One region of the Coralliovum pocilloporae genome, then DNA from elsewhere that is predicted to be linked to it. Evidence: riboswitches for the same ligand, from Rfam matches in the RefSeq annotation. Region 1 holds a riboswitch; the other holds the start of a gene.

The links. Region 1 has a riboswitch for S-adenosylmethionine ahead of RA157_RS09085 (O-succinylhomoserine sulfhydrylase). Riboswitches for the same ligand answer to the same signal wherever they lie in the genome.
Region 2: it holds a riboswitch for S-adenosylmethionine, as region 1 does, so the genes downstream of both, RA157_RS10550 (hypothetical protein) here and RA157_RS09085 (O-succinylhomoserine sulfhydrylase) in region 1, are expected to answer to the same signal.

Annotation. Positions count from the first base shown of each region.
Region 1 covers NZ_CP132542.1:1,947,893-1,962,662, forward strand. Annotated here, with positions in the region: gene RA157_RS09045 (efflux RND transporter permease subunit) at 1-1,308, shown strand, start outside; gene RA157_RS09050 (TrkH family potassium uptake protein) at 1,265-2,713, opposite strand; gene RA157_RS09055 (hypothetical protein) at 2,828-3,418, shown strand; gene apaG (Co2+/Mg2+ efflux protein ApaG) at 3,528-3,920, opposite strand; gene RA157_RS09065 (pyridoxamine 5'-phosphate oxidase family protein) at 4,108-4,746, shown strand; gene RA157_RS09070 (hypothetical protein) at 4,772-5,059, opposite strand; tRNA gene RA157_RS09075 (tRNA-Gly) at 5,262-5,335, opposite strand; gene RA157_RS09080 (ion transporter) at 5,476-6,288, shown strand; gene RA157_RS09085 (O-succinylhomoserine sulfhydrylase) at 6,334-7,524, opposite strand; SAM riboswitch at 7,597-7,677, opposite strand; gene RA157_RS09090 (2'-deoxycytidine 5'-triphosphate deaminase) at 7,806-8,900, shown strand; gene RA157_RS09095 (IMPACT family protein) at 8,906-9,466, shown strand; gene RA157_RS09100 (glycosyltransferase family 2 protein) at 9,414-11,210, opposite strand; gene RA157_RS09105 (transporter substrate-binding domain-containing protein) at 11,453-12,319, shown strand; gene RA157_RS09110 (sterol desaturase family protein) at 12,599-13,348, opposite strand; gene RA157_RS09115 (alpha/beta family hydrolase) at 13,511-14,185, shown strand; gene RA157_RS09120 (iron-containing alcohol dehydrogenase) at 14,208-14,770, opposite strand, start outside.
Region 2 covers NZ_CP132542.1:2,277,209-2,291,978, reverse strand. Annotated here, with positions in the region: gene RA157_RS10615 (MATE family efflux transporter) at 1-282, opposite strand, end outside; gene RA157_RS10610 (putative bifunctional diguanylate cyclase/phosphodiesterase) at 468-2,489, shown strand; gene RA157_RS10605 (MerR family transcriptional regulator) at 2,500-2,922, opposite strand; gene RA157_RS10600 (cation efflux transmembrane domain-containing protein) at 3,012-3,650, shown strand; gene RA157_RS10595 (DUF2093 domain-containing protein) at 3,745-3,984, shown strand; gene lpxK (tetraacyldisaccharide 4'-kinase) at 3,990-5,015, opposite strand; gene RA157_RS10585 (3-deoxy-D-manno-octulosonic acid transferase) at 5,073-6,383, opposite strand; gene RA157_RS10580 (lysophospholipid acyltransferase family protein) at 6,376-7,098, opposite strand; gene RA157_RS10575 (DUF4170 domain-containing protein) at 7,120-7,347, opposite strand; gene RA157_RS10570 (3'(2'),5'-bisphosphate nucleotidase CysQ) at 7,360-8,154, opposite strand; gene RA157_RS10565 (TldD/PmbA family protein) at 8,141-9,484, opposite strand; gene RA157_RS10560 (DUF6101 family protein) at 9,797-10,387, shown strand; gene RA157_RS10555 (isocitrate lyase/PEP mutase family protein) at 10,627-11,499, shown strand; SAM-I-IV-variant riboswitch at 11,568-11,675, shown strand; gene RA157_RS10550 (hypothetical protein) at 11,714-12,031, shown strand; gene RA157_RS10545 (superoxide dismutase) at 12,154-12,849, shown strand; gene RA157_RS10540 (glycoside hydrolase family 3 N-terminal domain-containing protein) at 12,915-14,000, opposite strand; gene hisG (ATP phosphoribosyltransferase) at 14,223-14,770, opposite strand, start outside.

The DNA.
Region 1 (14,770 bases):
AATCTGGCATCCATCGATGTGGAACTGACGGCATCCGAAGAGCGATCCGTGCGAACGGAGCCGATCATTCAGGCCTGGCGCAAGGCTGTGCCGAAGCTTGCCGGGCTGGAACGGTCCGCCATTTTCGCCATTCGCGGTGGCGGTGGTCGCAGTGGTGATACATCCCTTGAAATCCGCCTGCAGGGTCAAAGGGCAGCCAATCTCAAAGAGGCTGCGCTTGAGTTGCGCAATATTCTGGCAGGTATCCCCGGCCTCTCCTCCTTTGCCGACGACCTGCCTTACGGGCGACCGGAATGGGTAATGGAATTGACCGATCGCGGTCGGGCGCTCGGCTTCACCATTGACCAGGTCGGGCGGCAGGTTCGCGATGTTTTTGAAGGCCGGATTGCACGCAGGCTGTCGGCCGGTGATGAGGAAATCCGTGTTCGCGTGGAGCGCGAAGCGCGCGAACGTGGCAGTGGAGCCCTGTTCAATCTTGAACTCAGAAGCCCGACAGGTGTTTTTGTTCCACTGGCTGAAGTGGTCAGTTTTGAAGAAAAGCGCGGCTTCACCTCAATCCAGCATTATGACGGCAAGACAACGGTAATTGTAACCGCCGATGTGGACTTTGACGTTGTCACAGAAGAGGTTCTGGCGGCGCAGCTGGCCGCTGATGTCATGCCGCAACTGGCTAGCAAATATGGCATCTCTTATGAGTTCGGCGGTGAGACCGAGCAACGGGAAGATGCTCTTGTCGATCTGCGCTATGGATCGATTGTGGCGCTGGCCCTGATGTACATCATTCTGGCGTGGGTATTTGCCAGTTACTGGCGACCGCTTGCGGTGATGATGATCATTCCTTTCGGCATTGTTGGAGCCATCTGGGGTCATTACCTGATGGATTTCAAGCTCAGTATCCTGAGCCTGTTCGGCCTGATGGGCCTGGCCGGTATTCTGGTCAATGACTCGCTTATTCTGGTGAGCAGGCTGGATGAACGGCTCGGCTTTGGAGAAACTCTTCGGGCCGCGGCTATTGGCGCGAGCCGTGATCGCCTGAGAGCTGTTCTGCTGACATCCCTCACCACAATGGGCGGTCTGACGCCGCTTCTGTTCGAGAAGAGCCTTCAGGCCCAGTTCCTTCTGCCCATGGCTATTACCATTGTCTTTGGTATCGGCTGTGCCACGATTTTCGTGCTGTTCCTTATTCCGGCACTGGTGGGCATCGGCGGTGATATCTCATCCGGTGCCCGCTGGGTGATCGGCAGCAGCAGGAAAGCGTCTGATCTTAAGCCCGCCAGAAGCGTGGAAGAAACAACACCAGCACAGTAAAGAGCTCAAGCCGTCCCATCAGCATGCCAGCGGTAAGCAGCCACTTGGCGGTGTCGTTCAACGGCTTGAAATTTCCTGATGGTCCGATGATATCTCCGAGCCCGGGCCCCACGTTGGAAATGGCGGTTGCCGCGCCTGAGATGGCAGTCAGGTCGTCAAGTCCGGTAAAACTCAAAGCGACCGCAAGAACCGCCACGCTGCACAGATAGAGGAAGAAGAAGCTCATCACGGCGCCGGAGACGGAATCCGGCAGCTTGCGGCCATTGAAGCGGGTGACAAAAATGCCGTTGGGATAGACGATCCGGCTGAGATGCTGGCGCACATTCTGATAGAGCACCTGAAAGCGGAAGATCTTGATGCCGCAGGATGTTGAGCCAGCGCAGCCGCCGATAAACATGATGACAAAGAAGAACGTGACCGCAAAAGGCCCCCAGGCACCGTAGTCGGTGGTCGCATAGCCGGTGCCTGTCATGATCGAGATGACATTGAACGCCGCATAGCGCAGGCCTTCAATACCGGGATTGAACCCGCGCGCATGTTCATAGATCCAGGCAACCAGAACCAGGGCAAAAACGGTCAGCATGAAGGCTTTCACCTGGCTGTCACGCCACAGGATGCTGGTCCGTCCCTGAACCGCCTGCACATAAAGGAGAAAGGGCAGGGATCCGGCCAGCATGAAGGTGATGCCGATCATGTCAATCGCCGCACTGTCGAAATGACCGATAGAGCCGTCCTTGGTGGAAAAGCCCCCGGTTGCTACCGTGGTCATGGCATGGATCAGCGCGTCGGTCATGCGCATTCCGGCAGCCCAATAGGCAATCATGCAGAGCGTCGTGAAGATCAGATAGATCATCGTCATGGAGCCGGAGATCTGCGTCGCACGCGGCAAGATTTTATCCGGTGTTTCAAAGGCTTCCACCTTGAACAACTGCATGCCACCGATCTGCAGCATAGGCAGAACAGCAACCGCCATGACGATAATACCGAGACCGCCCAGCCATTGTTGCAGACCGCGCCAGAACAGGATGCCCGGCGGGGCATTGTCCAGCCCGACAATAACCGTCGCGCCTGTGGTTGTGAGCCCGGACATGGATTCAAAAACAGCATCCGTTATGCTTGGCACAACACCGGACAGGTAGAACGGAATGGCTCCAAAACCCACCAGAGAAACCCAGGCGGCTACCGTCATGATGAAGGCCTGGCGCAGGTTCATCTGACCGGCAGACCCCTGAGCAGAGAGAAACAGCATGCTGCCCGTCAGCATGGTGAACAGTGAACTGGCGACAAAAACCTGCCAGTGCGGATTGCCAAGCAGGATGTCGAGCAGAGCAGGTGCCAGCATGGCCGCACCCAGACCGGTGGTCAGGGCTCCGACAATCAAGGTGATGGGACGTGGATCAATCACGCAGCCGCTTCCTGCAAGGTAAATGGTCGCCGGACTTTATGAGCCTATGTGCCAATCCGCAATGGAAACTTGCAGCCCCGATAACAGGTATGACAGCACGGATGGCGGCTGTACATGACAGCTCTGCGATTGCCGCTTACACTTCCGAGTGTGATTCCGCTGGCCCGATTGCTGCTGTCTGAATTCCGCTACGCTGTTTCAGAGAGGCGTAATCTGCCGGGGATTGCGAGGGAGAAGGGGGAAATGCGGATGATGAAACGGGTATCGACTGGCTGCGTCATTAGCTTGTTCTGGGGGCTCTTCTGGCTGTGGCCAGCAGCGGCCCAGACCATTGACAGCCCAGAACGCTGGGCCGACGGGTTCATGAAAACTCTGTCAGAGAAAGGCGTAGACCCCGCTCATGATATCATCAGGATGACCATGAGTGGTCAGGGAGATGGGCACAGTCAGGGCCTTGCCAGCCTTGAACAGGCCATGAAAACGGCGGAGGCCAATTATGGGTCATCGCTTGGCTATGAGTTTATCAGCAAGAGGGCCGTATCAGACTCTGTTCGTCTGATTTTCATGATCAACAAGCGCGGCAAAGCACCCATCTTCTGGAAATTCGCATTCTATAATCCGGATGAAAACTGGACGCTGCTTAATATCAATCTGAGTGATCAGCTGGCAGACCTGGATGATTTCAAGCGGTTCACTTGGCCCTAGAGTGAATCCTACAGCGTGCTTCTGAAAAGTTGATAGACTTTTCGGATAAAAGTTCGCGCGGAAAAAGTCTAAAGGCACTGCTGCCAATTCTGGTTAAAGGTCTGGTGCTTTAGTTTACCGTTCTTGGTGTGTCCGGCAGGTCAAGCGAGAAGGCAGGGACATCCACGAGAAATCTCTGCCCGTCCGGGCTTTCCATCTCATAAGCCCCAACCATGATACCGGAGGGTGTTGGTAACGGGCAGCCACTTGTATATTCATAGGTAGAGCCGGGATCGATGACCGGCTGCTCGCCGATGACACCTGCGCCACGCACTTCCTCAATCCGTCCCAGACCATCCGTGATATGCCAGTAGCGGTTCAGAAGCTGGACCGGGCTGTCGCCAAGATTGGTGATTTCCACCGTATAGGCCCAGAGATAGCGGGGCAGATTGGGATCAGATTCCTCTTCCAGATAAAGAGGGGTCACCGAAACCTCTATTGACCGCGTTACCGCCGTATACATCAAAGCGCCTCATCCTGCTGATAATGATAGTGTTATCGTGTTTTCCCTTATACGGCCAGCAAAAGCCGATGGGTTCGCGGAACTGTGACAGGTCAGGCCTGTATAAACTGGTGTAGTGTCAGGACAGATTGCCCACGCTCTAGGGTCCTGACCCTACTCTGTTGCCATCTTTGGGGAGACTGCCGCCATGGTTCGCGCCTTCACTGAATTGACCTTCACACCCACGGTTCTTGACCTTCAGAAAGAGGATGGATCATCCGGGCTCTATGCGCCGTTTATGGAGGCGGACGCCGACAGGCGCGATCGTCTGGGGGATGCCGAGGCGGAGTTTATCCATCAGCGTGACGGGTTCTATCAGGCCAGTGTGGCAGAAACCGGCTGGCCCTATGTGCAGTTCAAGGGCGGGCCACGCGGGTTCCTGAACGTTCTGGATGAGAAGACCATCGGCTACGCGGATTATCGCGGCAATCGCCAGCATCTGAGTGCGGGTAATCTGACCGCAGACAGCCGGGTCTCCCTGATCCTGATGGATTATCCCAACCGTCGTCGGCTCAAGCTTTGGGGGCGAGCCAGGCTGACCAGCCGCAAGGATGCGCCGGATCTGGTCCAGTCTCTCCATGTGGACGGCTACAAGGCCCTGCCGGAGCGGGCAATCCTGATTACGGTCGAGGCTTTTGACTGGAATTGTCCGGCTCACATTCCTCAGCGTATGACGCTGGAAGAGCTTGAACCACAGATCACCCCGTTTCGGGAGAAGATGGAAGACCTGATCCGCGAGAATACAGCGCTCAAAGAAGAGTTGGAGCGGCTAAAGCAGGAACGTTGAGTTTCGGACAGAAAACAGCGAGCGGTTATTGGCGCTGATCCAGTCGCCGGTTTGTCTGCTGCAACGTCTCGCCCACTTCAGAAAGCAGGGCCGAGCCTATAAACAGATAGCTGATGGCGGATGAAACCTTTGTCTCTCCGAAACGGCCAGCCGCTTCTGCCGTCGTGGTAACATCCCGCGCCACAGCCCGTATACCGTGCAATGGGTCGTTGATCAGATCATTCGTGAACCGTTCATAGCTGCCATTGCTGTGCAAAATAGCGAGCCCACTCAACCACCCAAACAGAAACGTCCCCAAAATCATGCGCCCCATCGCACATTCTCCATCATGCAACCCCAAACGCCGTCCCAGCGAATGTTAACAGAGTCTTAATTTATACACCTATGGAGTGTGATGCAAATTTATACATGGTTAATATGCACAAGTTTCAATTATGGGCTGTATCGGAAGGGTTTTATTCGGAGCGCGTTGGGATATCTGCTCCGCAGACAATATCCGGCTGGCAGATTTCGGCTGGAGCGGGTGAAGAGAATCGAACTCTCGTCTTAAGCTTGGGAAGTTTCTGCTCTACCATTGAGCTACACCCGCCTTTGCATTTCATTTTGCGAATGGTGACGAGCCTGTCAAGCGGTCAGGTTGTCGTCTTTCGACAGTCTCACCACTTGACGACACCCCGGTGCCTTGCCAAATAGGCTGACTATCTGGAACCCTCAAGAGGCCTGCCTGTCATGGACCGCCTGAAGCAGCTGTTGTCGTCCCGTTCGTTTGAATATTTCATCACCGCCGTGATTGCGATCAACGCGATCACCCTGGGGCTGGAAACCAGTGAAACGGTGATGAATTCTGTAGGCCCGCTTCTGCATATGCTGGACCGGATTGCCCTTGGCATCTTCATTGTGGAGATTCTGGCGCGGCTTCTGGTCTATCGCCTGTCTTTCTTCCGTGACCCGTGGAATATCTTTGACTTTGTCATCGTCTCCATCGCCCTGGCACCAGCTACGGCTTCGTCGTCCATTCTGCGTGCATTGCGCATTCTGCGTGTGCTGCGGCTTCTGTCCTTTGTCCCGACGTTGAAACGGGTGGTGGGCGCGCTGGTTTCGGCCCTGCCGGGTATGGGCTCGATCATCCTCCTGATGACGCTGATTTTCTATGTCTTCGCTGTCATGGCGACGCAGCTTTACAGCAATTCCTTCCCGGACTGGTTCGGCACCATCGGACATTCAGCTTATACGCTGTTCCAGGTGATGACACTGGAGAGCTGGTCTATGGGCATTGTCCGCCCGGTTATGGAAACCTATCCCTTCGCCTGGGCCTTTTTCGTGCCGTTCATTCTGGCGACAACCTTCACCATGCTGAACCTGTTTATCGGTATCATCGTCAAGGCGATGCAGTCAGAGCATGAGGCAGAAGCTGATGCGGAGCGGCAGGCCATTCAGGAGGAAACCGAGAACATGACCAGCGCTCTCAAGGACCTGAAGCGGGAGGTTGTGGAGCTGAGGGCTGAGATCAGACTGCTGAAGCAGCCTGATCCCAAGCCATGAAATTAATGGGTCCTGACCCTAGAGTGGATGTGCTCTAAATGACGATCAGGCTCTGGCTTGTTCCAGAGCCGAGACCAGGTCTTCAAGCAGGTCTTCCTGATCTTCCAGGCCCACAGACAGGCGCAACAGGCCGTCGGTAATACCGAGCTCGGCGCGCTGTTCTTCGCTCAGACGCTGATGCGTGGTGGTGGCCGGGTGGGTCAGCAATGTTTTTGCATCACCCAGATTGTTGGAAATCTTGCCGATCTTCAGGTTGTTCAGCACCTTGAATGCGGCTTCCTTGCCACCCTTCACATCAAAGGCGATCAGGGTGGAGCCTGCCTTCATCTGTTTGGCCACAATATCGGCATGCGGATGGTCGTCACGACCCGGATAGATCAGCCGGTTGATATTGCTGACCTCGGCAAGCTGGTCAGCCAGATAGCGGGCGCTCTGGGTCTGGCGTTCCACACGAACCGGCAGGGTTTCAAGCCCTTTCAGCAGAACCCACGCGTTGAACGGGCTCATGCTTGGCCCTGTATGCCGGATGAGGTTTTTCATCTGGCCGTCGAGCCATTCCACATCAGACAGCACCACACCGCCAAGACAGCGTCCCTGGCCATCAATATGCTTGGTCGCCGAGTAAACAACCACATCAGCACCGAACTTAAGCGGCGACTGCCACAGCGGAGTGGCGAAAACATTGTCGATGACAACGCGTGCACCCACTTCATGGGCAATGTCCGAGACGGCCTGAATGTCGATCACATCAAGGGTCGGGTTGGTTGGCGTTTCAAGGAAGAAAGCCTTGGTGTTGGGCTGAACCGCATTCTTCCATTCTTCCAGACTGTTGCCGTTGATGATGGTGGAGCTGACACCATAGCGGGGCAGAAGGTCTTCCACCACATAGAGGCATGAGCCGAACAGCGCACGCGATGCCACCACATGATCACCGGCTTCCACCTGCGCCAGAAGCGCAGCGGAAACAGCTGCCATGCCGGAGGAGAAACCGCGTCCGCCTTCCGCGCCTTCAAGAGCGGCCATGCGGTCTTCGAACATGGAAACGGTCGGATTGGCATAGCGGGAATAGATATAGCCCGGGTCTTCTCCCTTGAAACGCGCTTCCGCGGCTTCCGCGGTGGGATAGACATAGCCCTGGGTCAGAAACAGGGCCTCGGAGGTTTCGTTGAACTGCGAGCGCAATGTGCCGCCATGTACAAGCTCAGTGGCCGGGCGCCATTTTTTTGTATCAGACATATCGTCACCATCATCTTGGGCCGAAACTATGGCCCGAATGCAAAGAACCCGGCCTGCTTATCTGCAAGACCGGGTTCTTTGCCCCCGGTCTTTTTAGCAACTTGTTTAACGTGGCTGCAAGCCGACCGGCCTCAAATCACCACACAGTGATCGGTGTCTTAGGAGGATTGACCGCAATCGTCAAGAGACTTTGCCGTGAACAGCAATTCCCTGCGAAACTGGGCTGGAAATGCGCCAGACTGTCAGCTAAGACAGGAGAAAGATCCAATCGGGAATCGACAATGAACGAAAGACGATCCGGCATCCTGCCCGCCCATGAACTGGTCTCCATGGTTGAGCGTGGCGAAATCGCGATTGCCGACCCTCTTCAGGACGATCAGGTTCAGCCTGCCAGTCTTGATCTGCGCCTTGGTACTGTGGCCTATCGTGTCCGTGCCAGCTTTCTGCCGGGACCGGGGCAACCGGTCACGGAAAAGCTCGAGCGTCTGCGTCTACACGCCATCGACCTGACACAGGGAGCGGTGCTGGAAACCGGCTGTGTCTACATCGTGCCCTTGCTTGAAGCTCTGGCTCTCCCGGCGCATGTGGCCGCAACGGCCAATCCGAAGAGCTCCACAGGACGCATCGATGTATTCACCCGGGTGATTGCAGACAGGAGCCAGGAATTCGACAAGATCCCGGCAGGCTATAACGGGCCGCTCTATCTGGAAATCAGCCCGCGCACATTCCCGGTTCTGGTTCGTACCGGCTCGCGTCTGTCGCAGATCCGGTTCCGTGTCGGCAATGCGGTTCTCACCGACGCTGAACTTGGCTATCTGCATGACAGTCAGCGCCTGATGGTATCTGACAGACCGCCACACATCTCAAATGGTATTGCCGTTTCCATTGACCTTGAACCATCGGGCGAGACGCCGGTGGGATACAGGGCCAAACGGCACACCGGTGTTATCGATGTGGACAACAAGTCTGGTTATGACGTGCTGGATTTCTGGGAGCCCGTGTTCCTGAGGCGCGAGCGGGAACTGGTTCTCGATCCGGATGAGTTCTACATCCTCGCCTCACGGGAAGCGGTCCATGTGCCGCCTGACCATGCAGCTGAAATGGTGCCGTTTGATCCGCTGGTTGGGGAATTCCGTGTGCATTATGCGGGCTTCTTTGATCCGGGCTTCGGTCACGAGGCCGCTGGTGGTGCTGGCAGTCGGGCCGTGCTGGAAGTGCGGTCGCACGAGGTGCCGTTCATTCTTGAACACGGACAGATCGTCGGTCGATTGGTGTATGAGCGGATGCTGGAGCAGCCGGAAACCATCTACGGATCAGGCATGGGCTCCAATTACCAGGCTCAGGGCCTGAAACTGTCCAAGCATTTCCGTCTCTGACGCTCATGAGCCTTTATACGGTTCAGTCAGAGACGATAGCGGAACTGGAGGACCGCAAATCGCGGTTCCTTGCCTATCTGGTTCCTTATGCTGATTTCGCCCGGCGTCTGGATGAACTGCGCACCGACGAGCATCCCAAGGCGAACCATCATGTAACAGCCTTCCGCCATATGCTGGAGGATGGCCGGATAGATGAAGGCGCCAAGGATGATGGTGAGCCATCCGGTACATCTGGCATGCCGGTGCTCAAAGTGCTTCATGGCGCAAACCTGGTGGATACAGGTGTAATCGTGGTGCGCTATTTCGGAGGCACCAAGCTTGGCGGTGGCGGGCTCGTCAGGGCCTATTCGGGCGCCGCGAAACGGGCTATCGAAGATGCCCGGCTTGTTCCCTGGCTGAAGATGGTCCGGAGAACCGTTGATACAGATTTCGCGGATGCATCTGCTCTGGAGAACAAGCTGTCAGCGCTTGAAAACGTGACTGTGGAAGAGCGAACCTACACGGAAACCGGTGTTACTTTTGCTCTCTATGGACCAGAGCAGGATCTGTCTGGTCTTCAGTCTTGACGCCTGAGCTCTGATGAGGGGTTTTGTGCCAGTGATGCGGGCGGGTGACGAGATCCCAAAGCGCCAGATAGGCACCCGCTGACATCAGGACCCAGTAGACCGGCAGTCCGAATATGGCCTGTCGGTTCAGATCGGGATGAGCCCGTGGCAAGGTCCTGTAGGCCAGCAGCATTGCAGCCCCGTACCCGACAAAGAGATTGATGGTATTGAGGAAGAACAGGCTCAGCTCGGCAATGTTCTTTGTGGAAACCGAGCCGAGCTCATACAGGGCGTAGCCTAGGGCAAAGATAAAGAACGGGTGGATAAAGGCGGCCAGCAACATGCCGCCGATCATGATCTGGAAAAACAGGAAACCGGCAAATCCCATATTCCGCTTTGTCGCGAGCGGTCGCCGCATGTGAACGAGCCAGGTCTGCATCCAGCCCTTGAACCACCGGGCCCGTTGTTTCAGCCACGGCATCAGGGTGGTGGGGGCGTCTTCCAGAGTGGATGAGGCCAGTGTCCGGCAATCATAGCCGAGCCTGAACAGTCGCATGCCGAGATCAGCATCCTCTGTGACATTGTGCGGGTCCCATCCACCAACGGCGACCAGTATGTCACGTCGAAAATGGTTGGACGTCCCTCCAAGAGGCAGCGGCAGGCCATGATGGGACAGATCCGGCAAAAGTCCGTGAAAGAGGGCTGCATATTCTATGGTGAACTGCTTCGCCAACCAGCTGTCTCTGCTGTTTCTGATATCGAGTCTGGCTTGCAGGCAGGCCAGCTTGCTGCCTGCCGCATTGAAGGCCGTAACCGCCTTTTTCAGCTGGTCCGGGTCCGGTCTGTCCTCGGCATCATAAACAACCACATAGGTCCCCCGAGCCATCTGCAGCCCCACATTGAGCGCTTTGGGCTTGGTCCGCGGACCAGATCCGGCAATGCGGTGGCTTTCAAAGTCCAGCCTGTGCCGGTGTTTCTGTAAAGCCAGATATGTTTCGCGGTCATCAGCTTCCAGCAGGAACTTGATGTCCAGCTTATGCCCTGGATAGTCCAGCGCTCGAAGAGTATCAATCAGACCAGAGACCATTTCGGCTTCCCTGTAGAGAGGCACCAGAATGGTATATGTGGGACACTGGTCTGAGGGCAGATATGCGGCCTCCGGGTCTGTTTCAGCCGGGCCGGAAGTCCTGGAGATGGAAGCAGCTGCGTCCAGACGCAGCAAGGCGACCGATAGAAAGGTAAAAGCAAGAAGAGCATTCAATCCGACCAGAAGAACAGATGGAATGCTCCAGCCGAGCAGCAGCAGAACGGCCAGGCCGGCGATGCAGAGATATGCCTGGGCCGGTGTCATCACATGAAGCGCGGAGAGAGCTGCATCCCGCTTGTGCAGATATGTGGTGGCCTCCCGCGCCAGCCGGAGGGTGTAAACCTGTGACAGGCTTTCCCGGAGCGTTCTGACATTGATGGCCGCAATCCGGTTTCGGATGCCGGGTGATCGGTCACACAGTGCCTTCAGTTTCCTCAGCCCCGGCATGGTGATGCTGACAAGGGTCATGCCGTCGCGGGTGCGTAGGCTATGGGCATGGGGGATCAGCCGGTCCGGCGCGAGACCCTGCGGCTGGGCAAGTTGCGCGGGATGAAGATGATCGAGAATGGCAATACCCAGATAATCTGCGAGGACCTGGCAGCATTCTTCATCGTTCAGGGCCAGATGGGATTTCAGATAATCCGACAGAGTGAGGCCTTGCGCTTCGGCCTCGCTCATGGCGGTGTCCAGTGGGTGGACTTTGTCAGTTTCTGATGCAAACGCCCCGTGCCTCGCCGTCAGAAGGGCGTGGCGGGTCTCATGCGGGTGCTGTCCGGGGTATCTGCTCACATCAGAAATTCTTTTATCGGCATTCGAAGATGATTAGGGTATGAGGGAAGAGGTTTGTGATCCGCAGCTTCTCAGAATTGCGACTTTAAGGTGTAAATATGGTGTATGGCAAGTCAGATGCGTCCGGTTTGATGGCCTTTCTTGCAAGCATGATCCTGACAAGTCTCATGGCATTGAGCCCGGTTGCGGCACAGCAGGCGGCAGATGGTGAGAGTGGAACGGCTGCGACACTGCAGCGGGATTTCCCCAGCTTCGCCGATCCCACTGTCCGGCACACAAAACCTGAAGACGGCACCATCGGTGGTATCCGGTTTGTCACCACCACTGATTTCCCACCGTTCAACTATATGGGGCCAGACAAACGTCTGAGAGGGCTGCATGTCGATCTGGCTGGAGCCATATGCATGGAGCTGCTTGTCCCGTGCACCATTCGCTCTGCCCGGTGGGATGAACTGGAAAACCTGCTTGAAACGAGAAAGGCTGACGCGGTTCTGGCTGGCTGGGGACCTGATACAGGGACAGGAGACGGGGTGCGCTTCTCGGATATCTATCTGAAGCTGCCAGCGCGGTTTGCCGTGCTTCGTCAATCAGATCTGAAGCTGGCAGACCCGGAACGCCTGGCTGGCAAGCTGGTGGGTGTGGTGGCAGACAGTCGTCACGACACCTTTCTGACGGACTATTTTGCCAGTGTTGTCATCAAGCGCTTTAAGACAGCGGAACAGGCCACGCAGTCCCTGAAAGATGGTGATCTTGATGCTCTGTTCGGAGATGGAGTGCATCTGGCCTTCTGGATAAACGGTCAGGGTGAAGAGGCCTGTTGCCGTTTTCTTGATGGAGCATTTGTCGAGCCGGGTTATTTTGGAGCCGGTATGGCAATCGGCGTTCGCGCTGATAATGACCGCCTGCTTGCGGCCCTGAACTATGCTCTCCAGCACCTGGATGAGAAGGGTGATTTCTACAGTCTGTATCTGAGGTCGTTTCCGATCTCGATTTATTAGGGTTCAGACTCATAAATTCCGTTCGTTCTGCGGAGGATGTTTTTCTGTCCGGCGCGACGGAAATCTGCAGGAAGCTTGGATGGCTTTTAAAGATTTCCAACAAAGTCGGGCTGAAAAACAACCCCGCCCTTCGGGTCTACGGGAAAGACACAGCCTGCACATAAATCAGGACTTGAATAGGATCCACCTGTCCTGCGTCCTGATTTCCGTCCATTCTGTATCTTTCCCGTAGACAGAACGAACGGAATTTATGGGTCTGAACCCTAGGGCCAAGGCCTGTTACGGTGAGGGTCGCCTGCTTGTGCGGAACGGCAGCAGCAGGGACCAGAGGATCTGGGTCGGTCCGTCATCCTGATGCATTTCAAGACCGATGGTCATCCCGGTCTGCCCGCCTTCCGGCTCCGGGATATAGGTCTGAAACCATCTGTCCCAGATAGACAGGTTGAACCCATAATTCGAGTTGGTCTCTGTCATGCGGACAGAATGATGAACCCGGTGCATGTCCGGAGTGACAATCAGCAGCCGCAGGACGTTGTCCAGTGTCTTTGGCAGATGGACATTGGCATGGTTGAACATGGCTCCGCCATTCAGAATGATCTCGAACAGCAGGACGGCTTCAACCGGGGCGCCAAGCAACAGGATGAAAGTGCTTTTCCAGACCATGGACAGGAGGATCTCTCCGGGGTGAAACCGAACGGCAGAGGTCACATCCAGATCGCGGTCCGTATGATGAACCTTATGGAAGCGCCAGAGAAACGGCACATGATGCGAGATCACATGCCAGAGCCAGACGGCAAAATCGAGCACAAGGAAACTGATAATTCCAGCGACCCAGAGGGGTAGAGGCAGCCAGTGAAACAGGCCAAACCCGAGATCAGAGGCCCATGCGGCGATACCAACAGCTGCCGCAGGAAAGACGACCCGCAGCACGGTCCCGTCCACTGCAAGCATCAGCCAGTTGGTGATCCAGCGCCTGGGTTTTGACGCAATCAGCACCCGGCGTGGCAGCCATAGCTCCAGGAGGGCCATTGAACCGAAAATACCAAAGAATGCCAGAAGGCGGATAGTCGGTTCATTGTCTGTGAGAAACGCCTGCAAAAGATACTCCGGTGCCTTGTTTCTTTCACCTTGACCATAGCGCCATGCCGGGTCAAGAGGATGCAGGGCCGCATGCGAATCTGTGATTGCCATGTGACCATTAACAAACCAGAGGCGCGGGGTATCATGTCGGAGTGGCTATGGACGGGCGACAGAGATGGGGATGGACCAGTTCTTCTGCTGGCCCACGGCTCAGGCGCGCCGATGGATTCCGCTTTCATGAACCGGTTTGCGGATAGTCTGGCAGAGTTCGGCGGTACGGTGGCCCGGTTTGAGTTTGCCTATATGGCCCAGCGACGGACCGGTGGCAAGAAGCGTCCGCCGCCCCGGGCTGATAAACTGATTGATGAGTTCAATGCAGCAATCAACAGCCTGAAGGAGCAGTCTGACAGGCCAATTGTTATCGGTGGCAAATCACTTGGTGGCCGGGTTGCAGCCATGACGTCTGGCACGGAGCTTGATCCGGCTGTGCGCGGTGTTCTCTGCCTTGGATATCCGTTCCACCCGCCAGGCAAGGTGGACGCAGAGCATTGGCGTCTGCCGCCACTGGAGGAGGCGCGCCTCCCTGTACTTGTCTGTCAGGGAGAACGCGATCCGTTTGGCAAAAGAGCAGAGATCGAAGACATCACCCTGCCTGAAAGAGTCAGGCTTGAATGGATCAGCAATGGCGACCATGATTTTGGCCCGACTGGCCGGGCCGAGGCCACGCTGAAAGGCAATATCCGGCATGCTGCCGAGCTGGCCTTGTCCTTCATGAAGGCTGCTTAGGGTCAAAACTCATTGCTGGCCCTTAAAAGGTGAGCTCGCGTCTTCCTTCCGCAACGGCGGTCAGAATGGCCTGGCACTCTGCTTTTGACATGGCCTTTGGCGGTGCATAGGAGAACCTTGCCTCGTTCAGAGCGTTGCGAATAATGGTCGGGAAATCTCCGACCTTGAGATCATCCAGATGATGCGGGATGGATACGCGGTCTGACAGGGCTTCTATCCGATCAATGAACCGTGTGGACAAAACCAGCGGACTGGTCTCATCCCGGTCGTTGCCCAGCATGGTTTCCAGAGCGGCAAAGTCATCCTGACAGACCGTCTTGTTGAAACGCATGACGCGGGGCAGCAGAATGGCATTGGCGACACCATGCGGTGTGTCGTAGTGCGCACTGATCTGATGAGAGATGGCGTGTACATAGCCAAGGCTTGTTTTGGCAAAGGCATACCCGGCAAGAAAAGATCCTATGGCCAGCTTCTCACGGGCCTCAAGATCATCTCCATCATCGATGGCTGCAGGCAGGTTCTCGACAATCAGTCTGATGGCCAGTGCAGCATCACGCCGCGCATCTTCAAAGCGATTTAAAGAGG
Region 2 (14,770 bases), 330 kb from region 1:
ACGACGAGCCTTGTCACTCTCCCCTGCTCCAAGCGCACGCGAGACCAGAGCCACACCGCCAATGGTCAAACCGATGGAAACGGAAATACCAAAAAACAGGATGGTCCCTGCATAGCCGATTGCCGCTGCAAGCTCCTGCTCGCCCAGTTGGGAGATGTAAAAGAGGTTGGCGAAATCAACCAGAAAAACCGCCATCAGCCCTACAGAACCGGCAGCTGTCATATTGACCACATGGCGCAGGGTCGAGCCGGTTACAAATCTCGCCGCAATTTCCGTTGTCACTGTCCCCACCCCGCTTTGTCCGCCAGGTTCTTATTTAAGAGCAACATGGATAAACAGCAACGCGGAAACTGTCTTCCGGCAGAAGGTGGTATCCTTATACGGAGCAGAGAGGCAATTCTCATTCATGTTAGAGAAATTGAAAGTTTTTTCTGCAACCATTTAGGCAGCTAAATGGGGACCTCATCTTGTTTGTTGCGACGCGATCAGAAATCAAGCAGTTTCTCGTGCTCGCCTGCATCACAGCCGCCATCATCATGGGGCTGATGCAGGGGGAAGATTCAGTCCTGCATCATCGCTTTGTTTCCAACGTCAAGGCCAACACCTATTCCTGGTCCTCCTATCTGGTAGAGAAGACCGGCTTTGCCGACACGGTGAATGCCCCAAGATCCGGCAGTTACTACTTGCAGGGCGAGTTCAAGCCCAGCGCAGCCCATCCAATTTTCAACACGGTTTTTTCCTTTTTTACTCAGCCCAAGGGACATCTCTCCAAGATCAGCAAGATTACGATGCTGACCCGCAGTGGCAGGGTAATCGATCTGTGCAGATATACCGGCTTCTGCCGCTACGCACCGGACGTCCAGGCCTCATTTGCCGGACTGCCGGGGACACAGCGTCCATATTTTGAAGCGGCCCTCAAATCCGGCCAGATGCAGGTCGTACTCAACTCATCTCAGGAAAACTGGCAGACAACGACCTATGTGCCGCTCTTCAAGAACGGGACTATCGCCGGTGTTGCCCGTATCGAATCAACTGTCTCCGATGCAGGCCGGATCCTGATCGTCTCGGCTTCCGAAGCCACGCGGATCATGTCCATCATCGTTGCTATTATGATGGCCCTCGCCGCGCTGCTGGGCTGGAAGCGACTGCGCGGACATCTGAAAATCCAGCAGGAAGCGCGTTTCCTGGCTCATCATGATCCTCTGACCGGCCTTCCGAACAGGGCCAGCCTGATGCGGAAACTGGAAGACATCGCGGTCACGACCAGGCCGGACAATGAAACAATCACTTACCTTCTGCTGATAGATCTTGACCGGTTCAAGGAAATCAACGACACGCTGGGCCACCCGACGGGGGATGCGCTCATCTCGGCAATGGCGCGACGCCTGTCGATGATTATCAAGAAACGCGGTTTTGTTGCCCGACTAGGCGGCGATGAATTTGCTATCGTGATTTCCTTTGATTCTCCCATTCATGATGTGGCAGCGCTGGGTCAGCATATTGTCGAGCGGTTCGAGCAACCCTTTGCCGCCAATGGTCATCAGATTGTCTCAACGGCATCCGTCGGCATCGCCCGTGCCAATCAGGACGCCAAGGAACCCGACCGCCTGTTGCGCAATGCAGACCTCGCACTTTATCGCGCCAAGCAGGATGGCCGATCTACATCGCGCCTGTTCACACCTGAAATGAAAGCCGAGCTGGAACGCCGCCGGGATACGGAGGCGGGTCTCCGCAAGGCCATTGAAAGCGACAGTCTTGAGGTTTGGTATCAGTCTCAGCACGCCCTCTCGTCCGGCGAAACAGTTGGCTATGAAGCGCTGATCCGCTGGACAGATCCGGTCCGCGGTCCCCAGTCACCGGCCGAGTTCATCTCGGTCGCCGAAGATACGGGACTGATCGGCCCGATCGGCTCCTATGTGCTGCATAAAGCCTGCCGTGACGCCCTCAAGCTTCCCGGCAATGCAACCATTTCCGTCAATCTGTCACCGGCGCAGTTCCGCAGACAGGATGTGGTCAAGGAAGTCCGGTCTGCGCTGAGGCAAAGTGGCCTGCCCGCTGAGCGTCTGGAAGTGGAAATCACCGAACGGGTTTTCCTGAGCGAGGCCGAGGAGCATATTCGTGTGCTCAAATCCCTGAAGGAAATGGGCGTGAAGATTGCCCTGGATGATTTCGGCACCGGTTATTCAAGCCTCAGTTATCTGGCCAGTTTCCAGTTCGACAAGGTCAAGATCGACCGCAGTTTCATCAACCAGCTCGGTCACAGCCGTACGGTTGATGCGATCGTCAGCTCAATTGTCGGCCTTGGCCACGCGCTGGATATGACCATCGTTGCGGAAGGCGTCGAGACATCAGATCATGTCACCCTGCTCCAGGCAGCGGGCTGCACCCTCGGCCAGGGCTGGTACTATGCAAAAGCCCGCTCGCTAACTGAGATCACTGCGGATCCCGATATCCATCGTGGCAAATTGCGAGTGGCGTCAAACGCCTGATCCGGTCTCATCAGTCTCGGTCGTGCTCTTCAAGGCAGAGGCTGTGATTTCCCAAAACCTCTAAAATCCTGCAATCGGCAACATGCCCGCCACGACAATGGTCGAGCATTCGTTCCAGCTCTCTTTCGAGAGACTGCAATCTCTCGATCCGTGATCGTACGTCAGCCAGATGCCGGGATGCAAGATTGTCAATCAGCGCACAGGACTGCTCGGGCTTCTGAGCCATGTCGATCATCTCCCTGATCGCGGGGATAGCAAACCCGAGCGCCCTTGCGTGCCGGATGAAACACAGTCTGTCGAGGCTGTCCGTGCCATAGCGCCTTTGACCACCCTCGCTCCTGTCTGGTACGGGCATCAGACCAATCTCCTCATAATACCGGATCGTCTGAACCTTGGTTTCCGCCTGCTTCGCCATCTGGCCGATCGACAACATGACTTTTCCCTTGAACCTACAGTGACTGTAGAGATTACATGAGAGGAGAGCCGGAACTTTTCAACCCGATTCAGACCAAGGATGGTTCCATGTCAGCCGGATGCTGCAATCACAACGCCCGCTTCGACGGTCTCTCACCCGCTTACAAACGGGTTCTCTGGACGGTTATCGCTCTGAACGGCATCATGTTCGCTGTTGAGTTGACGGCTGGTGTGGCAGCCCGTTCCCAGGCACTTCAGGCCGATGCGCTCGATTTTCTCGGGGACACGCTGACCTATGGCATCAGCCTTGCCGTTATCGGCCAGTCTCTTGCCATTCGCTCGACTGCGGCTCTGTTCAAGGGCTTTTCGCTTCTTGTCATGGGCCTGTTTGTCTTTGGTGCTACACTGTATCGGGTCTTTGTCACGGGTGTTCCCGAGGCCCATGTGATGGGCGTGGTCGGGTTTCTGGCGCTGGCCGCCAATGTGATCAGCGTCCTGCTTCTGATGAAGTACAAGGATGGTGACGCCAATGTCCGATCTGTCTGGCTCTGCAGCCGTAATGATGCCATCGGCAATGTGGCTGTGATGCTGGCCGCAAGCGGCGTCTGGGCAACAGCGACTGGCTGGCCCGACCTAGCCGTTGCCGGTCTGATGGCCGTACTCTTCATTTCATCCGCCTGGTCAATCCTGCGTCAGAGCCTTGGAGAATTTCGCGAGGCCCGCGCTCCCCTGCCCCATCATCGTTGAAGATGTTTATCGGGGAAGGCTTGATCTTCCTCGATAAACGCTTCATAGGAACAGGAGAGTTCGCACCACGACCCCGCACGATGTTTCGGAGAAGATGATGAACCCGTTCAGCAAGAACACATCAGGCAAGCAGGCTGAAGTCCGTTATCTGGACAGTGATTTTCAGGTCCTGTCTCCAGGCTCCCATGTACTGTGCGCTGTCACTGGAACCGCCATTCCCCTTGAAGAGCTGAAATACTGGAGCGCCACCCGGCAGGAAGCCTATGTGGATGCGCATGCAGCCACCCAGCGCTATCAGGAAACAGACGCCCGGATTGATCATCCCGGCACCTGAACACGTTATGGCGCTCTGCGCCGTCGCCTCTGCCGCTCGATAATCGGCTTCAGCTCCCGCAGAATGGTCACCCGGTCATCAAAGGTGAGCGTTACAGGAAGCGCGATTGAGTTGCGCTTCAGCTCGCCCAGAATGGTTTCATCGCCGGGCAGACGGGTCATATCCTTTTCCGTCGTCACCAGCCGGGCCGCGTGATACCAGCCCTCCGTCAGAAGCCTGTTGGCATCCTTGGGCTTGAACCTGTGGTGGTCCGGAAAGCCGATACCCTTAACCGGCGGTTTGCCGATCTCCTTCAGGGTATCAAACAGTTTGCTCGGTCGTCCCAGTCCGGCATAGGCAACAATGGGCAGATCACCCAGACGTTCGACCACGGCCTTGTCCGGAGCAATCGCCGCCTCGAAAATCCGCATGGCCCGTTTGGCTGCCGGGCGAACAATGGTCTGAGCTTCCGGCGCATGACCAATCACCACCAGGCTGTCGGCCCGGTCAAGCTGATCGCCAAGAGGTGCCCGCAGCGGGCCTGACGGCATGACAAGACCATTGCCCACACCGCGCCGGGCATCAACCACAAGAAATGAATAATCCTTCGTGAGGGACGGGTTCTGGAAGCCGTCATCCATGATGACAGCGTCATAGCCCTCCTTCTCCGCCAGGGCCACAGCAGCTGCACGGTCCTTCGACACAATCGTCGGAGCGGTTCTGACCAGAAGCAACGGTTCGTCGCCCACATCTCGTGCTCTGTGGCGCTGAGGGTCTACGACAACAGGCCCGGACAATCGGCCACGATAGCCACGGCTGACAAAAACCGGATTATATCCCGCTTCCTTCAACAGGGCGGCCAATGCGATTGCGGTCGGCGTTTTCCCTGCACCGCCTGCAACCGGGTTGCCAACGCAGATGACCGGAATATCAAAGGACTTGCCCTTGCGCCGGAATCTCAATCGCGCCACGAGCGCGATCACAATACTGATCGGTAAAAACACAAGGGCCAAAAAACCGGCCCGCCGCCACCAAAAGCTCGGCGCTTTCATACTGCCCCAATCCTATTCATACTACCCCTGTGCCCCCGGGGTTCAGACAGACTCATATCACTCCAACCGGCTCAGATAAGGTAGCAGGGCTTGCATCGTCCGGTCCAGTGCGCCGGTGAATTCCTTTATCGTCTCACTGGCCATAAGATTCTGCCGCTCGACCCGCTCCGGGTCCATCCATGCTGTATCAACGGCCTGCGCAAGAGAGGCTGCATCGGTTACGGCAATACAGGCTTCCGCCCCGGATAAGGCGTCATAGACAGACCGGAAGTTCGTCACATGCGGCCCATGCAGAACAAGGCTTTCGAGCTGGACCGCCTCAATCGGGTTCTGCCCGCCCAGCTCCGCCAGCGACCCCCCGATAAACGCGACCGGTGACAGACGATAGAACAGTCCAAGTTCACCAAGAGTATCTGCCAGATAAAGCGCCGACCCGTCCGGAATAGCCCCTCCTGCTGACCGGACAGCAACCTGGTGGCCGTATTTCCTGCCGAGACCCTCTGCCAGCGCCGGGCCTCTGTCAGGGTGCCTCGGGACAATCAGGGTGACAAGATCGGAATGCCGGTCTGACAGGCGGTCATGGACCTCTGCAATAATCTCTTCTTCACCCGGATGCGTGCTGGCCGCCAGCCAGACGGGCCGCTTGCCAATCTGCTGCTCAAGCTCCATCAGGCCGAGAAAGTCTGCCTCAAGCGGCTTGCGGTCGAACTTGATATTACCCGTCACAAGCACCCGCCCGGCACCAAGACTGCGAAACCGGTCTCCGTCAGCCTCGCTCTGTGCCAGGACCATATCGACGGTGGAAAACAGCCGCATGGCCAGTCCGGAAAACCGCTGCCAGCCCTTGAAGGATCGCTCAGATAACCGTCCGTTGACAAAAACAAGCGGTACCGCCTTGTCCGACAGGACTGACATGGTGGCGGGCCAGATTTCCGATTCCATGAAAAGTGCCAGATCCGGTTCCCAGGATCTCAGAAACCGCTCCACATAGGATGGAAAATCGAGCGGGACAAACTGATGAATGGCTCCGTCCGGTAGCTCTGTCTCTGCCAGCTGTGCCGATGTCTGTGTTACGGTGGTAACAAGCACCGTAACCCTGTGGTCCCGCAATCGCCTGACAATCGGCAGCGCGGCGTTGAACTCGCCGACGCTGGCGGCATGGACCCAGATCAGCGGACCGCCCGGCCTCTCCCGGGTTGCGATGCCCTTGCGTTCAGGCAGACGGTCAGGGTGTTCCTTGCCGCGTTTCAGACGGTGTTTAAGAACCAGAGGAGCAAGCGGTGTCAGCAACCGGGCCAGAAGCTGATAGAACCCCAGCATCATACTGCCCTTGCGTTCCGGCTCCTGCGTCTGGTCCTGATCAGACATGCCAATCCCGTCCTGCCAGTTCATAGGCTTTCCGGGTCACGCGATTCAGTTCATCTTCAACAACCCGTCGCCAGTGCTCCTGCTCATCTTCTGTCAGATTGCGCGGGATGTGAATAGGCTCTCCCCAGCAGATGCCAAGACGGCTGAACGGCAGATTGATCACCATGCTGTCCCAGGTCTTCAGGCGGATGAAGCGGCTTGTTGCAGCGCCGAGCGGAATAATCGGTCGTCCGCTCAATCGGGCCAGGGTCACAAGCCCCATACCAGCCTGCTTGGCGGGCCCCTTGGGGACATCGCCGGTCATGGCCACAACCTGATTGGGTTTCCTGACCAGGGACAGGAGGTTTTTGAGGCCGGTAATGCCACCGCGTTTCAAAACACGTTCGCCGGTCTGGCGGTCATTGGCACCGGACCCGCGGACAACCCCGAAGCCAAGATCCTGAACGGCGACAGTATTGATTTCCCCGTCACCACTCTTGGAGATCATCACGGTCACATCCACCCCGTCCTGCAATTCAAACGGGGTTACAAAGTGCTCTCCGTGCCAGAACGTGGTGATGAACGGCAGGTTGTCAAAGATATAGGCGCGGGTATCCTGCCGGTCCGTAACCCTCCGGCTGGTTGCCTTGACGAACCGCAGATAGCTCGAGAAGACATGGCCGAGGAAGACCTGCAAGCCTCTCGACTTCATAAAGCGCTTGAGAGCCTGACGCATGACGATACCGGGTGCTGCCGATCAGGACGGATCGAGAAGCCTGTGCAGATGGACGATAAAATAGCGGGTCTGCGCACTGTCCACCGTTGCCTGAGCCTTGGACTTCCACGCGTCATAGGCTGTGGCATAGTTCGGGAAAACACCGACCACATCCAAAGCGCCCAGATCCTTGAACGTTACACCGTCAAGGCTTTCCAGCTCACCGCCGAAAACAAGATGAAGCAATTGTTCTTTATCTGATGCGCTCATGAGAAAATCCTGTCAGTGGGTGCGGTCGGCCTCTGCCTGGACGACACGCTTCAGGAAAGGTTCATACAGGCCCGGTGCAGCGGCGACAAGGGCCGGATGACGTGGTTCTGGCCGGTTATATCGGATGAGTTGCCCATCCAGATCGGTGATATGGGCTCCGGCTTCGCAAACAATCAGGTCAGCCGCCGCCAGATCCCAGTCATGAGCCCTCGGGCGAGCCGATGCCGCAGACAGGTTTCCTGTTGCCACCAGAGCCATGCGATAGGCCAGAGAACCAATATTCCGGCCCACGGCTGGTCTGAGCGTGTCAAACGCACCATGCCCCATGTGAATCTTCGGGCCGCTGATGCTGTTCTCGGCAAAATCTGTTCTGCTTTGCGCCTCAAGAGCCTGCCCGTTCAGAGACGCGCCTTTGCCATGAGCAGCACACAGCATTTCATCACGGACGGGATTGTAGAGAACCGCCAGGGTCGGGCGACCATCCTCGACCACCGCGAGCGAGACAGTCCATTCATCACCGCCCTTGAGAAAAACCCGCGTCCCATCAATCGGGTCCACGACAAAAATCCGTTTATGACCAAGCCGATCCGGATTGTCCGCTGTCTCCTCAGACAGCCAGCCATAATCCGGACGAAACTCCAGGCAACGCTCTTTCAGGAATGTATCCACTGCCAGATCTGCTTCTGACACCGGAGAATCATTGCCCTTGGTCCAGACATCCGGCTTGTTCTTGAAATAGCCGAGTGCGATGCGACCGGCCTCCCGGGCCAGCTCGCTCAAGGTGGCAAGATCCTTATCGTCCTGCAATGGTCATCCCCTCGATCAGGACGCTGGGCGCATTGGTGCCAAACCTGTATTCAAGATCCGAGGCCGGAGTAAGCGCCCGGAACATATCAACCAGATTGCTCGCAATCGTAATCTCGCTCACGGGATAAGCCGGCTCGCCGTTCTCGATCCAGAACCCGGCAGCGCCGCGACTGTAATCCCCGGTGACACCATTAACACCATGGCCGATCAGATCGGTTACCAGAAGACCGGTTCCGATCGCAGCCATCATCTCTTCCGGCGACTGTCTGCCTGCATGCAGCGTAAGATTGGTTGAGCCGGGATGTGGGGCAGAGCCACCACGTGCCGCTCGACCATTGGTCTTGAGGCCAAGTTCGTGGGCGGTGGCTGAATCCAGCAACCAGGTGGTGAGACAGCCTTTGTCAATCAGGGTCAGCGCTTCCGCTGCGAACCCTTCGCCGTCAAACGGCTTTGACGCCAGTCCACGCTTGCGGCGTGGATCGTCCGTAATCATCACATCATCGGCAAAGAGCTGCTGACCCATACGGTCCTTAAGAAAACTGGTGCCGCGCGCAATGGCACCGCCATTAATCGCGCTGGCAAAATGCCCCACAAGACCGGTTGCTGCACGGCGATCATAAAGGACGGCTGCCGACTGGGTCTCAATCTTACGCGGGTTCAGGCGCCTGATGGCCCGCTCACCAGCGTTACGTCCGATGGTTTCCGCATCATCCAGATCTTCAAGATGTACAGCACTGGCATAATCGTAGTCGCGTTCCATGCCGGTTCCCTCACCGGCAACCGCCGTCATCGCAACACCATGGCGGGTGCCAAGATAGGCACCGGAGAACCCTGTGGACGTGACCAGCACCAGCCCGCCAAGTGACCAGCTGGCCGATGCCCCGCCGGATTTGCTGACATCCTTTACATCAAGCCCGGCAGACTCTGCAGCAAGAGCGCGTTCTGTCAGATCTGATGATGAAACGTCCGTCCGATCCAGCAAATCCAGTTCCGGCAGCTCTCTCACCAGATCCGCTTCATCTGCAAGCCGCACATGGGGGTCGTCAGGGGCAACCCGCGCCATGGCAACAGCCCGTTCGGCAAGCGCGGATGGATCATCCCCTGTATTGGTGGAGACAGAGGCTGTCTTGCGGCCCACGAAAACCCGCAAGGACACATCATCCCCTTCCGAGCGCTCGCTCTCCTCGACCTTGCCATCCCGGACACTGACTGACTGCGACACCCCGCGCACTGCAATAGCATCTGCCTGGTCGGCTCCTGCCTTGCGTGCCGCCTCGACCAGCGCCTCGGCGCGGCTTTGAAGAAGTTGGGTATCAAGCTGATCTGTCATGCGGGAATCCGTCAGATGGAAAGGACTGGGTTCTGTTTAGAGCAAAGCGTGGTCCGAGAGAAGCCTTCTCTTGGGGAGGGGCTGCTGTTCAGCACCGGGCCATGCCGGATGGTCATCACGAGCGTGGCCGAGACACGTGTCCACACCACTCAAAAGAGATAATTGCAATTTAACCAAACGCAATAAGACTTCGCTAACCCTTTCAGAAAACACAGAAATTTAACCCTGCTTCTTAAGACGGTTCTCAACATTGCCCGCTAGAGTGGAGCCATAAACAAGAGCCACAAAAAAACACGGCTCAGGAGAGGCATTGTGAGGCGTCAATTTTCCCTAGCGGAAGCAGCCGCTCCGGTACAGGAGGGGTCGACCCATAGGCTCGACCCCTTTTGTTTACCCGCGCGGTCGCTCATCACCGTCAGCCAGCGCTCAAGACTGGAATGCGGTGGAGAACTCTATCTGGATCGCACCAGAGTGATACTGAAAGGCCGTTTGAAATCGGGCTTTCCGCTGACACTCTCGATTCCGGTTTCTTCCTTCCGACATGTTGCTCTCAGATGGGAGACGGAAGACGGCAGCCAGGAGCCGGTCATTACGCTCTGGCTCGTTCATCGGGATCCGTCCCTGTCCCTGCGGCTCGACAGCTTTACCGACGCAGAAGACGCGGCCCTTGCGGTCAAGGCCTGGGCAGGCATTCTCAGCCTGCCAGCTCTTCATTATGGAGAAGACGGCCGTGAAACCATCGTGGAAGACCGCCTTGGCCCGCTGGTGGTGAAACCTCAACAGCCACGTCGGCGTCACGCTCACTTTGCGGCCCGCAGACCGCGGTTTCTCGTACGCCGGAAAATCGGGCTGCCAGGCCACTTCCCGGTCTATAACGAGCGCGAAATCGTAGCCCGAACGTAGGCTCAACCATCTGCGTTCACAAAAAACGAACATCCTGTCCACGCCCGAAACCAGACATTTGGGCGTGCACGGAGCCCCTGCGGGCGCTACACTAACAAAGCCAAGTCGGTTGCGATGGCCGATTGATGAAAGGATGCGGATCGACATCTCTTTCATCAATCGGCCATTTTTCATGCACCATCTTGCCTTGCCTGCCCGGCGGGCCTATCCATTGGTTCTCTGTACAATGAGAACCCGTCATGACCACATCCGTATCCCGTCTCAGATCTCTTCTTGATGCCCCCGGCTGCCAGACCATGCCCTGCGCATTTGATGCGCTTTCGGCACGGCTGATCGAACAGGCCGGATTTCCTGTTGCCTTCATGAGCGGCTTCGGCGTCTCCGCCAGCCGCATAGGCGCACCGGATACGGGCCTGATCTCCTTTGCCGAGATGGCGGACCAGGGGCGGAATATCTGCGCGTCAGTGTCTATTCCGGTCATTGGCGACGGCGATACGGGCTATGGCAATCCTCTGAATGTGGAACGCACGGTCAGAGCCTATGCCCAGGCCGGTTTCGCTGCCATCATGCTTGAGGATCAGGTGGCTCCGAAACGCTGCGGACACACAAAGGGCAAGCTTGTTGTGGAGCGGGACGAGGCGCTGGACCGCATTCGGGCTGCCGTTCATGCCCGGAACACAGGCGCGGATATTCTGATCCTTGCCCGTACCGATGCCCGCCATCAGCATGGACTGGGAGAGGCCATTGAGCGGGCTAATCTTTTCCGTGAGATCGGTGCCGACATCCTGTTTGTGGAAGCCCCGCAATCTGTCGAGGAAATGAAGGAGATCGGACGAAGCGCTCCCGGCCCTCATCTGGCCAATATGCTGGAGGGCGGCAAGACACCTCTTCTCGGACATCAGGCTCTGGGGGAAATGGGCTTCAAGCTTTCGGCCTATCCGCTGACACTCCTGTCTGCTGCCATGAAGGCAATGACAGAAGCGCTCGACCGGTTGAAAGACGAGGCTACCACCGAGGATCTGATCCTGCCGTTTGAGGAATTGAAAGACCGGGTGGGCTTCAATGATTACTATGAAGCCGAGCAACGTTATTCCGCCAAGCGGCCTGACTGACGCGGGTTCCAGCACAATACGGCACAAGAATGTGACTTGAATTTCCTGTTCGTATCTGGCAAATGAGACTAAATCATCAAGAGAAGGGCTGGCGCCCTCGCCAACCTGCCTGTCGCGGCAAGGTGGTCGTCACTTCGGTGAGATGTGGCTTCTTTGGGAAGCAACAGAGCGAACAGCCAGCCCTCCACGGTTAAAACCGATGGAGGTTTTTTTTATGTCTGACGCCCTTTCGCGGGATTATCCCGGCGGACTGGATGCTGAACCCGTTTCATGGTCGCATCAGAAGCCAAGCGAGACGGAATGCCTTGCGCTGAAAAGCGGCCTCAAATGCCGCTGCCTTTCCCTGAAAGACGCAATGGTACTGGGACAGAGACAGGCATGGTCCGAGCGCCAGCGCAGCCTGAGGCTTGCGCATTGGGCAGAACTTCACCTCTCCGGCTGCACCATCGCCATGGATGAAGGCCTCTTTGCCGCTCTCGTGGCACGCTGGCCGTCTGATGCTTTCCGGCTGAAACAGGCCATGCGCCGATAAGGCAAGCCTGCCCTCTCCCGCCTGCGACAATCTGCACATTCCTTTTCCTGAATAAAAAAATCAGCAAACTGTTTACCGGTCATCTGTCCCCTCCCGAGACAGACAACGGAAAGGAATTCCAGATGACCATGTCCCGTCGCAAGTTTCTCACCGCAACCGGCGCAGGCCTGCTCATTGCCGGTGCCCCCTCATTTACCCACAGAGCCCTTGCTGGCGAAGCTTTCTCCCTGCCCAAGCTGGATTACAGCTATGACGCGCTGTCTCCCGTCATCGGTGCCGAGACCATGGAGTTGCACCACAGCAAACATGCCGCCAGCTATGCCCGAAACCTCAACAAGCTGATCCCGGGTTCGAAACTGGATGGCTTGTCTCTTGAAGAGATCGTCAAGGCTGCAGCTGCAGATCGTGGCAAATATCAGGTGGTCCTCAACAATGCCGGCCAGCACTGGAACCATTCCGAATTCTGGAAAATGATGACCCCGCGTGGCACTGGCATGCCTGGCTCTCTTGAAAAAGCGATCAAGGCTGACTTCGGAAGTTTTGAAGCCTTCCGTGACCAGTTCATCAAGGTTTCCGGCGGCCAGTTCGGATCAGGTTGGGGCTGGCTCTCAATCAACAAATCCGGCAAGCTGGTTGTCACGTCCACTCCAAATGGTGAAAACCCGCTGGTCGATGACATGATGCCGCTTCTCGGCGTCGATGTCTGGGAGCATGCCTATTACGTGGACTACCGCAATCGCCGCAAGGAGTATATCGCGGCCTTCGTCGACAAGCTGGTCAACTGGGACTATGTGGCCTCCCGCATGGCCCGCGCCTGATTATTCTTTACGATCCGGCCCACCTGGAGCATGTCCTGTTTCAGGTCGGCCGGATGGTCTTCAAATCAGGACAGAGCCCGCACCCGATCGATAGACCGGGACAGCTCACGACGGTTCAGGCGACCATTTTCCACCGCTTCACTGATCCAGCGGACTGCCTTTTTGGGCAGGTTTTTGTCCGGGCGGGCCGAATTGGTCATCAGAACCAGATCGTTGCCCGCAGCCAGAGACCGGATCACCGCTTCCTTCTGCGCATAGCGCTTGCGGATGGCTCCCATGTCCAGATCATCGGTCATGATCGCCCCCCGAAAGCCCAAAAGCGTTCTGAGTGTACCGCGCAGAGCACGACGGGAGAAAGTGATCGGCACGCCACCATCCTCAAGACTGCGGTGATAGAGATGGCCACTCATCACGATATCCGCAGCCCCCTTGCGCACCAGTGCTTTGAACGGCTCGAGCTCGGCTTCTGACCAGGAATCGGTGATATCGACCAGCCCGGCATGGGTATCGCCCCGGGACAGGCCGTGACCGGGGAAATGTTTTACCGCGCAGAGCACGCCATTGCGGCGATGGGCTTTCACGAAAGCCTCTGCATAAGCGGCCACTTCTGCCGGATCGCTTGAAAAGGCCCGGCCGTTACGGCCAATAATCGGATTGCGTTTCCAGTGCAGGTCGGCAACCGGCGCCAGATTGAGAGTGAACCCTGCAGCTTTCAGCTCCCGTGCTGCCTGGGCATAGAGCGCCCGCGCTTCTGAAGAGCTGCGCTTGTGCCCGACACGCAAGGCCTTTGGCAGGCGGGTAAATCCATGTCTGGCTTTCAGGCGCTGAACCGCCCCGCCTTCATGATCAATGGCGATGAGTCCCCCACCACGGGAGGCAGAGCCGAACAGATCTGTCAGACTGTCGATCCCCTTGCGACTCTTCACATTGTGACCGAGGAAGACAACCCCACCGGCGCGGCGTTCTTTCATATGCGCGGCCAGAGCACGGGCCGAGCGGGCATTGGCTGATGAACCGTGAAAGCCGATCATCAGAAGACGACCCGCTTCCCCCTCAAGCGCGGCAAGCGCCCGGCTTGGCGACAGCACCGCAGGAGCAGCCACAAGACCGGCTGATAATCCGCAAAGAAAAGAACGACGGTTAAGTGTCATGAGCCAGCCCGGATAACAAAAATATCAAATGTGAGGGCGATACAGCCCCCGGTGCTGCGCCTCATCCAAGGCCCAACACGTGGGAATGCCACCCCATCCCGCATCTTTATGGTTAATTTTGTCTTAAAGCACCAAGTCTTTCACCTGAATTGGCAGCGATGCTTTGAGAGTTTGTTGCTGCGCCATACCTCCCCTGCCAATCCCGGTTCGGCAGAGGTGACATCAACCAAGCCTGGGCCGCAATCTGTCGAAGACCGGATTCTCCGCGCCGAACACATCATCCAGAGACGAGACGGAAACCGCCCTGGCACCGGCTGCGCGAAGGCCGCTGGCTGCCTCGTAGACCTTGCTGTTCGGCACATGCAGGATGACCGATTCGCCCAGACCAGCAAAGGGAATGCTGCTGCCAGTTTCCTCTGCAATGCGGCTTGCCTCTGCCATATCGACACCGGATGCCATCACCTGCCGGACGGACCGGGCCCGTTCTTCAGCCGATGTCCGGTCGAGGATTTCCCTGAGAGCGGCAATCGCATTGTCCGACCAGTCTGCTGTCAGCGAGGCAACAAGATTGGCCTCGGATTTCAGGATAACCCCATCATCCAGAATCTTGAGATTGTTGGCCCGCAGTGTTGAGCCAGTGGAGGTGATATCGACGATGATATCGGCTGCTCCTGATGCCGGAGCACCTTCGGTCGCGCCGAGGCTCTCGACAATCACATAATCCGCAATGCCGTGTCTGGCGAAATAGCTGCGGGTCAGATTGATATATT